Regions from separate parts of the Cobetia sp. 1AS1 genome, predicted to be linked through region 3. Evidence: predicted binding sites of a transcription regulator. Region 3 holds the regulator's gene; each other region holds the start of a gene.

Region 1 (3,278 bases), on a different contig from region 3:
GGTCCTTGGAACCTTCCAGATAGTCAGACCAGGCATCGCCTGCCACGGTGGACGGGGTCTGCCAGACGACGGAGAACTGGCCGTTGTCCTGGATCTCGCCGATCAGCACCGGCTTGGTGATGTGATGGTTGGGCATCATGGTGGCGTAGCCGCCGGTCAGGTTGGGCACCGAGACACCGATGATGGCGTCCTTGACCGCATCGACCTCGACACTGCCGGCCTTGCGCGCGGCTTCCATCCACATGTTGAAGCCGATGTAGTGGGCTTCCATCGGGTCGTTGGTGACCGCATCTTCCTTGCCGGTGTAATCGATCCACTCATCGATGAAGTCGTAGTTGGTGTCGCTGTCCACGCTCATGAAGTAGTTCCAGGCGGCCAGGTGGCCGACCAGCGGCGCGGTATCGATGCCCGAGAGCTCCTGCTCGCCCACCGAGAAGGCCACCACCGGGATGTCCTCGGCATTGATGCCCTGGTTGGCCAGCTCACGATAGAACGGCACGTTGGCATCGCCATTGATGGTGGACACCACGGCCGTCTTCTTGCCGGCACTGCCGAAGGACTTGATGTCCGAGACGATGGACTGCCAGTTGGAATGGCCGAAGGGGGTGTAATTGACCATCACATCCGCGTCCGCCACGCCCTTCGACTTGAGGTAGGCGGCCAGGATCTTGTTGGTGGTACGCGGATAGACATAATCCGTGCCCGCCAGCACCCAGCGCTCCACGCCCACGTCGTTCATCAGGTAATCCACTGCCGGAATCGCCTGCTGATTGGGCGCCGCTCCGGTGTAGAAGACGTTCTCCGAGGACTCCTCGCCCTCATACTGCACCGGATAGAACAGCAGGCCGTTGAGCTCCTCGACCACCGGCAGCACCGACTTGCGCGAGACGGACGTCCAGTTGCCGAAGATCACGTCGACCTTGTCCTGCGCCAGCAGCTCACGCGCCTTCTCGGCGAACAGCGGCCAGTTGGAGGCCGGGTCGACCACGACAGGCTCCAGCTTGCGTCCCAGCAGCCCGCCCTGCTCGTTCTGCTTCTCGATCAGCATCAGCATGGTGTCTTTCAGTGTCGATTCACTGATCGCCATGGTGCCGGACAGTGAATGCAGGATGCCGACCTTGATCGGCCCCTCTTCTGCCTGGGCGACATTGGCCAGCGAGAAACCGACACAGGCGGATAGCATTGCGGCAGCGATTTTCTTGTTCACGACATTCCCTCGTGTCTTGTTGTACTTGTTATCCCGACTGAGGTAGTGCAATCGATGTGCCAGCCGCACACTGACGCCGCCGGCCAACGGCCAGACAAGAAAGCGACAGCGGTGAGATAGAAGAGAGACAGGCAGAAAGACAGAGGGAAAGACAGGGAGAAAGTCTGGGCAAAAACAGTGGAAAGACCGAGAAAGGATGAAGAGACGCTGGAGACATGATGAGAGCGAGCGAAGCACAGCGACACTGTTCAAGCGCAGCGCTGCACCAGGATGATGCGCCCATCACCAGCCCTCGCCTCACCTTGCACCATACAGGTGAGAAGAACCCTTGCGTGGCGCAGGACGTGGCACTCGCCGCTGACAGGGCCTCCCATCAGGCCGAGCGAGAGCGATGGAAGCTAATGACATTGGTGCATCCACTACGACGCCAATACGTCACTGTCTATCGACACTGCGGTATCCTTGCCCTCTCTCTTTCTCTCTCCCCGTCAGGAAATCCCCCATGAAGCGTTATGAACGCTTTGCCGCCGAGATCTCCAACCTGATTCATACCGGCATTCTCGCACCGGGTGAGCGCGTGCCGTCGGTGCGTCAGGCCAGCAAGGCGCATGGCATCAGCCCCTCCACCGTCTTCTAGGCGTATTACCTGCTGGAGAATCAGGGCCTGATCCGTGCGCGGCCGCGCTCGGGGTATTTCGTACGTGACAATGCCTCACGGATACTCGATGAGCCGCATGTCGCCCTGCAGCAGCAAGCCCCTTCCGATGTCGCCGTCAGTGAACTGGTGTTCTCGGTGCTGGGCTCACTGCGTGACAACGACACCGTCCCCTTCGGCTCTGCCTTCCCGAGCCCGGAGCTCTTCCCGCTCGCGCGGCTTGCGACCAGCATGACGCGCGGGCTGCGCCAGCTGTCATCGCATGCCGTGATCTCCGACATAACCACAGGCCATCCTGACCTGTGCCGACAGATCGCTCAGCGCTACATGGTCAATGGCATGCAGCTGCCGACGGAGGAGCTGGTGATCACCAATGGCGCCATGGAGGCGCTCAACCTCGGTCTGCAATGTGTCACCCAGCCCGGGGACCTGGTCGCCATCGAGGCGCCGGCCTTCTATGCCAAGCTTCAGGTGCTTGAGCGGCTCAAGCTGCGCGCGGTGGAAATTCCGGTACACCCGCGCGACGGGATCGATCTCGAGGTGCTCGAGAATCGTCTGGAGACGCTGCCCATCAAGGCCTGCTGGTTCATGAGCCATCTGCAGAATCCGCTGGGGGCCAGCCTGAGCGATGCGCGCAAGGCCCAACTGTACGCGCTGCTCTGCCGTCATCAGCTGCCGATGCTGGAGGATGATGTCTACGCGGAACTGTATTTCGATCAACGTGCCGAGGTGTCGCCCCCGCAACCCGTCAAGGCGCTGGATGTCGAGGGTCTGGTGATGCACTGCGGGTCGTTCTCCAAGTGCCTGGCGCCGGGCTATCGGGTGGGCTGGATATCCGCGGGGCGGCATACCCGGGAGATATCGCGCCTCAAGCTGATGACGACCATCTCGCCATCGCTGCCTGCCCAGGTGGCCCTGGCCGACTACCTTCAGCACGGCGGCTACGACCGCCACCTGCGCAAGCTACGCCTGGCGCTCGAGACCCAGCAGACGGCCATGCTGGCAGCCATTGATCGCTACTTCCCCGCAGACACCCGCGTGACCCATCCCCACGGGGGCTATTTCCTGTGGTGCGAGCTTCCTGAGCACATCGACTCGCTGGCCCTGTTTCAGCAGGCGCTGGCCCACGGCATCAGCCTGGCGCCGGGGCCCATCTTCTCGGCCACCCAGGGCTTCAAGCATTGCATTCGCTTGAGCTACGGCCACCCGTGGGATGCGGCGTCAGAGCGCGCCATGCAGACATTGGGTGAACTGCTCAAGGCAGCCTGAAACGCGGACCGCTCAGACGATATGCGAGGTGCGAGATGCGAGATACGAGTTACGAAGAGCGACTTGAGTATGTGCGCGCACGAGTGTGCACGAATGCGCGCAAATGCCGCAGCCCTTGCGGCCGCCTTGCCACACAGTCGCCACGCG
Region 2 (3,278 bases), on a different contig from region 3:
CACTCATCACCGCAGGCGGTTGACGCCAGTCATCATCTTCAAGGGTTGGCATGTCATGCTGAATCTTGCATGTGCGTTGCAGTGAGTGCGCCTTGATGAGGCGCGTCAGGGTGACCCATGAGGCATCAGGATGACCTCGGTCAGACGTATCCGGCTTGCTCGTGGGTCATAATGACGCATGCTGGTTGTGCGGCGCGTCATCCTGACGCCCTGGTATCCTGAGCCCTGACGCGCTCAGCTCTGGCGCTGGAGGTGTTTGTGGGGCCAGTCCCGGGTCATGGCTTGTGGCGGACGCCGCTGTCATCATCTGACGTGGGAGCTGGCTCGCGCGAGTCTTCTGCTGGTATCACTTGCGGGTCAGGCGACTCGACTATCTCGTCGCTGGGCGTCGCGTGTGACTCGTCCACTGGCGCCTCACCGTCAGGCGCCTGCTCAGCGATCTGGTCGTCTGTCTCCAGCGTCGTATCCGCCTGGGGTGTCTCGCTTGCCTCATCGAGCTTATCCAGGCCTTCTTCGACCTTGCGGGTCCAGCTGCGCAGCGTGTCGGCGACACCTTCGGCGAGCGGGCGCATCTGGGAGAAGTCCTGGTCGTAGTCATCCAGCCCATCGCGCACCGAATGCTCGCCCCCCATGAAGATGCGTCGCAGCGCACGCTGGCGTAGCGCCGGGTCCACGCCGCTCTGCATGAAGGCGCTGATGTCGGCGTCTGGGGTCAGGGTGTCGGGGTCTGGCAGCTCGATGACGGGCACTTCAGCATTGTCAGCGCCCGGTGCCTGCTGATCGCTCTCGGCGGTTGCCTGTTCTGCTGCCTGTTCTGCTGCCTGCTCTGCTGCCGAGGATGGGCTATCGCCGCCCAGGGCTTCGTGCTGCGAGCCGCGCGCTGCAGGGGTGTCAGCGCTGTTGTCAGAGATGACTCCCACCTGCGAGGGCGGGAGGCTGTCGCCTCTGGTTTCCTCGGTGCTGTCCGGCTGTGCCAGTTGGTCTTCACGGCTGCTGTCGCCTTGCTTGCGGCGTGACCAGCGCGAGAACAGGCCTTCATTGGCCCTGCTTGCGTTATCGTCGTGCTGGCTCATGACGTGCTTTCCGTACCATCACCGGGCTGATGCGCCTTGTTGGGCGTCGCGGCGTGCTGCTCTGCCTGACTGGCGCGCCCGGCGCCCTTGCGTTTCTTCTTCTTGCCTTCGTCGAGTCGTTCGCCGTGACGCGCGAGGTAGGCTTCCAGCCACACCATCAAGGCCGGGGGCATCGGCACATCCAGTACCAGCTGGTCGCCATCCATCCAATGCGATGCTACCTCCTGACAGGCCGTCACCACGCGAGGCTGCATGCCATCGGCTTCGCGCTCATCGCATTGGACGAACAGACGCGGCTGCTCGCAGCGCAGGTTGTAGCGGTAATCGGTGCGCTCGGTGAGGTGAAGCTGCAGCGGCAGGATGCGGCGATGCGCTACTTCATCAGCGGCGGCAGGCTCTGCTACGTGCGATTCCGTCTCTGGCGTTGCAGAGGGCGAGAGGTCGGCAATCCGCCAGGTGTCGATGCTGAAGCGCCCCAGCTTCTGCGTGGTGGGTGCCAGGGTGACGCTCAACCAGCGGGTGTCGTCACTACGGGGAGGGATGGATTCAGACATGGCTTCCTTGTTCACTGCTGTACCCGCAAGCGGGTCTGAAAAGAATGCTGCGATGGTGCTATTGTGCAAGATACATGCCGGCGCGTGCGATATCAGGGTCACCGTCAGTCAGTGCGGGGACAGCTCTGCCATCGGACTGGTACTCTACGGCGATTCAGCGCAAGAATTGCCATTCCAACCGGCTCGATCAGGGAGACCCGAGTTCATGATGCCCTCTGCACGGCCAGCGATCAGTCGCGCCACACTACCCACCACGCTGGAGATCGAAGTCATGGATGAGCGCGGTGAGCGCCATCAGCAGTCCATAGCTGCCGAGCGCTCGCTGACTATCTATCTCAATCGGCGCGAGATCGTCACCTTGATGACCCTGGGTGCCGAACCTGAGGCACTGGTGGCGGGTTATCTGCGCAATCAGGGCTTGCTGGGTGAGCTTGAGGACCTCGAAGCGCTGCAGGTGGACTGGGAGGTCGAGAGCGCCTCGGTGGTGACGCGTCATCTGCCTGAGGATATCGAGCAGCGCCTCGGCAAGCGCACCGTGACCACCGGCTGTGGGCAGGGCACGGTATTCGGCAATCTGCTGGAGCGCCAATCACTGGCTGCGCTGGACGCAGGCCCCTTCAGCCAAGCCTTGTTGTATCGCTTGCTGGAGGCGCTGGCGGCGCACAACGCGACCTATCGCAAGGCCGGTGCGGTGCACGGTTGCGCCCTGTGTCGGGATGATGAAGTGCTGGCGTTCATCGAGGATGTCGGCCGCCACAACGCCGTCGATACGCTGGCGGGGCTGAGCTGGTTGGCGCCTCTGAGTGATGATGCCAGTGATTATCAGGGGGCCAATATCTTCTACACCACCGGTCGTCTGACTTCCGAGATGGTGCTGAAAGTGGCTCAGGCGGGGATCTCGGTGCTGGTCTCACGCTCAGGTGTCACGCAGAAGGGGGTGGAGCTGGCGGAACGCTTTGGCGTGTTGTTGATCGCGCGCGCCAAGGGGCGCCACTTCCAGGCGGTGGACCCTGCCGGGCGGCTGGTGCTGGATGCCATCCCGCCGCTGCGTGCAGGTGACGCTCTCAAGTCATCGCGCCATGACGCGTCAGGCAAGCCATCTTCAGCAGACGGCACAGCTGGACATGACAAGGGGGCGCAGTGATGAGTCGTCTTTCTTCGCCACTGGGCGTCATACCCTCACAGGGCTTTTCCTCCGAACTCGGCGCACCTTCAGGCGGCCCTGTCACTGAGTCCTCAGGCGAGGCTCTGAATGCGGCCACCGGCCGGCAGGCTCCGGTCCCCCACGACAACCCCTTCTTGACGGTGCAGGAAGTCGCGCGTCTGCTGCATCTCAACGAGAAGAAGATCTATCAGCTGGCCAGTGACGGCACCATGCCGGCGACCAAGGTGACCGGCAAGTGGTTATTTCCGCGGCGCCTGGTGGAGCAATGGATTCTCGAGTCCAGCCATCATGGTGTACTGGCGGATCGCCTGATGATCACCGGCAGTGATGACCCGCTGCTGGCCGCGCTCTCCATGCGCCTCAATCAGCAGCATGCCGGTAGCGCCTTCTATGGCATGAGCGTCACCGGTACGCGTCTGGGGCTTGATCTGCTCAGCCAGGGGCGGGCTGACGTCTGCGCCATTCACTGGGGGCGCGCGGAGGAGG
Region 3 (3,278 bases):
AGTCTTTCGCGCCCGATCAGGCGCGAGAAGACTTCCTGGCTATCCAGGCTGGGAATGTTCTGTGCGATGAAGGTGCTGAAGAATTCAAGCACCCGCTTCTTGCTCCCCCCGGGGACACCGTAAAGCGTGCGCTCGGGGGGAAGGATCTGATCAAGTGTCATGGCTGAAGGTCAACGGGTCCCGGTGCCCTGAGAGCGAGCCTGGGACTTTTCCTTGTGTTTGACCAGCTGGCGATCCAGCTTGTCGGCGAGCGCGTCGATGGCAGCGTACATGTTGGGGTCTTCTGCCAGGGCGTGGAGGTCAGCGCCTGCCGCGTGCAAGGTGCAGGCAGCCTGCTGGCGCTCCTTCTCGATCGACAGTGTCACCTGAACATTGGTGATGTTGTCGTAATGCCGTTCGAGGCGAGCGAGCTTCTCGTTGACGTAATCGCGGAGAGGATCGGTAAGTTCCACATGATGCCCGGTGATATTCACTTGCATGGACACGCTCCTTTATCCAGCGGGTTGCCATTCAATTGTAACCCTTTTTGACTACGAGCAAACCCTGATCGGACGCTCTGCAACAGGCTTGACGGCCACCGTCTGGCGATGTTTTCGCACCCTTGCCAGTGGCGTCAGATGTCGTGAGCGTCTGTACCGACAATGCCCAAGCTTTGCGCAAAGATCAACGCTGCGCTGCATCGTGGCTCAGTGCTTGTCTTCAACTCAGTGAGGGGTATCGGAGTGGACTTCAAGGGCACGTCTGATGGGTGGTGCGTGAAAGACGCGCAAGAAGGCGGGTTTTCGTCGCCAATCCCTGCATGTACGTCACCTTTCAGGCGCTCCGATTGCGTGGAGCAAGCGGCGTTCCGGGAGGTTCACCGGGTGTCATCCAGGTGCAATACGCGCAAAAGTGACTTTAAAAACATGCGATTGACGGTGAATGACGCTGCCGTAACGGCGGTTTTTTACCGTCATCCTGCGCGCCGTCATGTGCCATGACGGGCAATTGGCGAGCGGTTGCCGGGATGACAGGGAACGCGACAGGCGTACCGCTGCCCGCGAAGTCAGAGGCTGATGAGCGGAAAATCCAGCGCTTGAGGTTGGCGGCGGCTGCCATTGTGGAGGTGAAAGCAGGGCATGGCAGCCGCAGGTGACGGGTCAGGCCAGACGCTTGCGCTCGCTGGAGGAGGGGATGCCCATCGCTTCGCGATACTTGGCCACGGTACGGCGTGCGACCTCGATGCCATCGCTGGCGAGCAGATCGACCAGCCGCGAGTCGGAGAGAGGCTTGCGGGCCGGCTCTTCCGCGATCAGCTTGCGGATGCGGGCACGAATGGCGGTGCTTGAGTGGGCGTCGCCATTGCCGCTGCCACCGACCTGGCTCGAGAAGAAGAACTTGAGCTCGAAGACGCCGCGCGGGGTGTGGATGTACTTCTGGGTCGTGACCCGCGAGATGGTCGATTCGTGCATCTCGACCACTTCGGCGATGTTGGCCAGAATCAGCGGCTTCATGCCTTCCTCGCCTTGCTCGAGGAAGTCGATCTGGCGTGCCATGATCTCGCGGCCGACCTTGAGCAGGGTGTCATTGCGTGATGACAGGCTCTTCATCAGCCAGCGCGCTTCCTGCAGGTTGTCCTTGAGGAAGGTGTTGTCGGCGGACTTGTCGGCACGCTTGATCAGTGCGGCGTATTCCGGCTGGATGCGCAGCTTGGGCAGCGCTTCCGGGTTGAGCTCGACCTGCCAGCCATGCCGGGTATGGCGCACCAGCAGATCAGGGATCACGTAATCGCTGGCGGGCTCGCCCCAGGCGGATGCCGGACGCGGATCGAGCGCACGTACCAGGCGAATGACGTGGTCCAGCTCGTCATCGTCAAGGCTCAGGCGCCGCTTGAGCAGCTTGCGATCATCGTTGCCCAGTGCCTCGAGGAATTGGCGTACCAGGCGGCGCGCCTGCGCCAGCAGCGGCAGATCATCCGGCAGCAGCGCCAGTTGCAGCAGCAGGCATTCGCGCAGATCACGGGCAAAGACGCCGGTCGGGTCGAACTGCTGCAGACGCAGCAATACCTGCTCGAGCTCGGAGGCCTTGAGGCCGGGCAGGCCCTGGCCACGCAGGCCATCGACCAGCTCATCGAGAGACAGGCTCAGATAGCCGGCACCGTCGACGGCATCGATCAGGCTCTCCGCCATCTGGCGTTCACGGCCATCGAGGTCGGTCATCGCCAGCTGCCAGCGCAGGTGGTCCTGCAGGCTCTCGACGCTGGTATTGCGATCGAAGTCCGGCCCTTCTTCGCTCCCGCTGCCACTGCCGGAGCTGGTCAGGCTACCGGCGTGGTCCTGGTAGAGGTCCGACCAGTCACTGTCGAGGGGGTATTCCTCGGGAATCTCGCTCGAGGAGTCGGCAGTGGAGATCTCGCTCGAATCCTGTGTCTCGACGACATCCAGCGACTCGTAGTCCTCGTCGAGCTCCAACATGGGGTTGGACTCGAGGGCTTGCTGAATCTCCTGACGCAGGTCGAGCGTCGACAGCTGCAGCAGCTGGATCGCTTGCTGGAGCTGCGGCGTCATGGTCAGCGAGGTGCCGAGGCGGAGTTGCAGGGTGGGTTTCATGGAGTCAGTCAATTCACGGCAAAGGAACGTGCTTACTACGCTATACCGTGACTCGGGGCACTGACAAGAGGTTGTCGTGAATATTCAAGCAACTTGCATGCCATGTTTCCACCAAGGTGGTATGGACGTCATGCATGCGTCTGATGTCAGACATGAAAAAGCCGCTACGCGATAAAATCACGCAGCGGCTTTCGAAGCTTTCGCCTCCGGTGGGCTCAGCGCAGCCGCTGACCCTAGAGCGTGAACTCGTGGCCCAGGTAGACGTCGCGCACCTGCTGGTTGGCCAGGATGGAGTCCGCATCACCGTGGGCGATGATCTGGCCATCGCCGACGATATAGGCGGTGTCACAGATATCGAGTGTCTCGCGCACGTTGTGGTCGGTGATCAGCACGCCGATGCCACGATCGCGCAGTTGGCGCACGATGCTCTTGATCTCGCCCACCGAGATGGGGTCGACGCCGGCGAAGGGCTCATCGAGCAGTACGAAGTCCGGCTCGGTGGCAAGCGCCCGGGCGATCTCGACCCGTCGACGCTCGCCGCCGGACAGGCTCATGCCGGCGCTGGCGCGGATGTGCGTGATGCTGAATTCCTCGAGCAACTCTTCAAGGCGTGCCTTGCGGCCATTGCGATCCAGGTCCTTGCGGGTCTCCAGGATCGCCATGATGTTGTCGGCCACCGACAGCTTGCGG

What was found. Region 3 encodes sigma-54, which starts transcription at its own class of promoters, with help from an activator protein. Its sites were predicted from a motif close to TGGCACNNNNNTTGCTNT; they were not measured.
Region 1: a site for sigma-54 is predicted at 1,252-1,269, ahead of urtA (urea ABC transporter substrate-binding protein). Genes of this name have one in related genera too.
Region 2: a site for sigma-54 is predicted at 1,690-1,707, ahead of QD280_RS03905 (DUF3305 domain-containing protein). Genes of this name have one in related genera too.

Annotation. Positions count from the first base shown of each region.
Region 1 is NZ_JARWKU010000002.1:498,509-501,786, reverse strand. It holds gene urtA (urea ABC transporter substrate-binding protein) at 1-1,183, opposite strand, end outside; gene QD280_RS05950 (GntR family transcriptional regulator) at 1,710-1,844, shown strand; gene QD280_RS05945 (PLP-dependent aminotransferase family protein) at 2,001-3,131, shown strand.
Region 2 is NZ_JARWKU010000002.1:13,592-16,869, forward strand. It holds gene QD280_RS03900 (DUF3306 domain-containing protein) at 276-1,073, opposite strand; gene QD280_RS03905 (DUF3305 domain-containing protein) at 1,070-1,627, opposite strand; gene QD280_RS03910 (formate dehydrogenase accessory sulfurtransferase FdhD) at 1,836-2,771, shown strand; gene QD280_RS03915 (helix-turn-helix transcriptional regulator) at 2,771-3,278, shown strand, end outside.
Region 3 is NZ_JARWKU010000004.1:129,355-132,632, forward strand. It holds gene QD280_RS09190 (PTS sugar transporter subunit IIA) at 1-161, opposite strand, end outside; gene raiA (ribosome-associated translation inhibitor RaiA) at 171-479, opposite strand; gene QD280_RS09200 (RNA polymerase factor sigma-54) at 1,140-2,588, opposite strand; gene lptB (LPS export ABC transporter ATP-binding protein) at 2,822-3,278, opposite strand, start outside.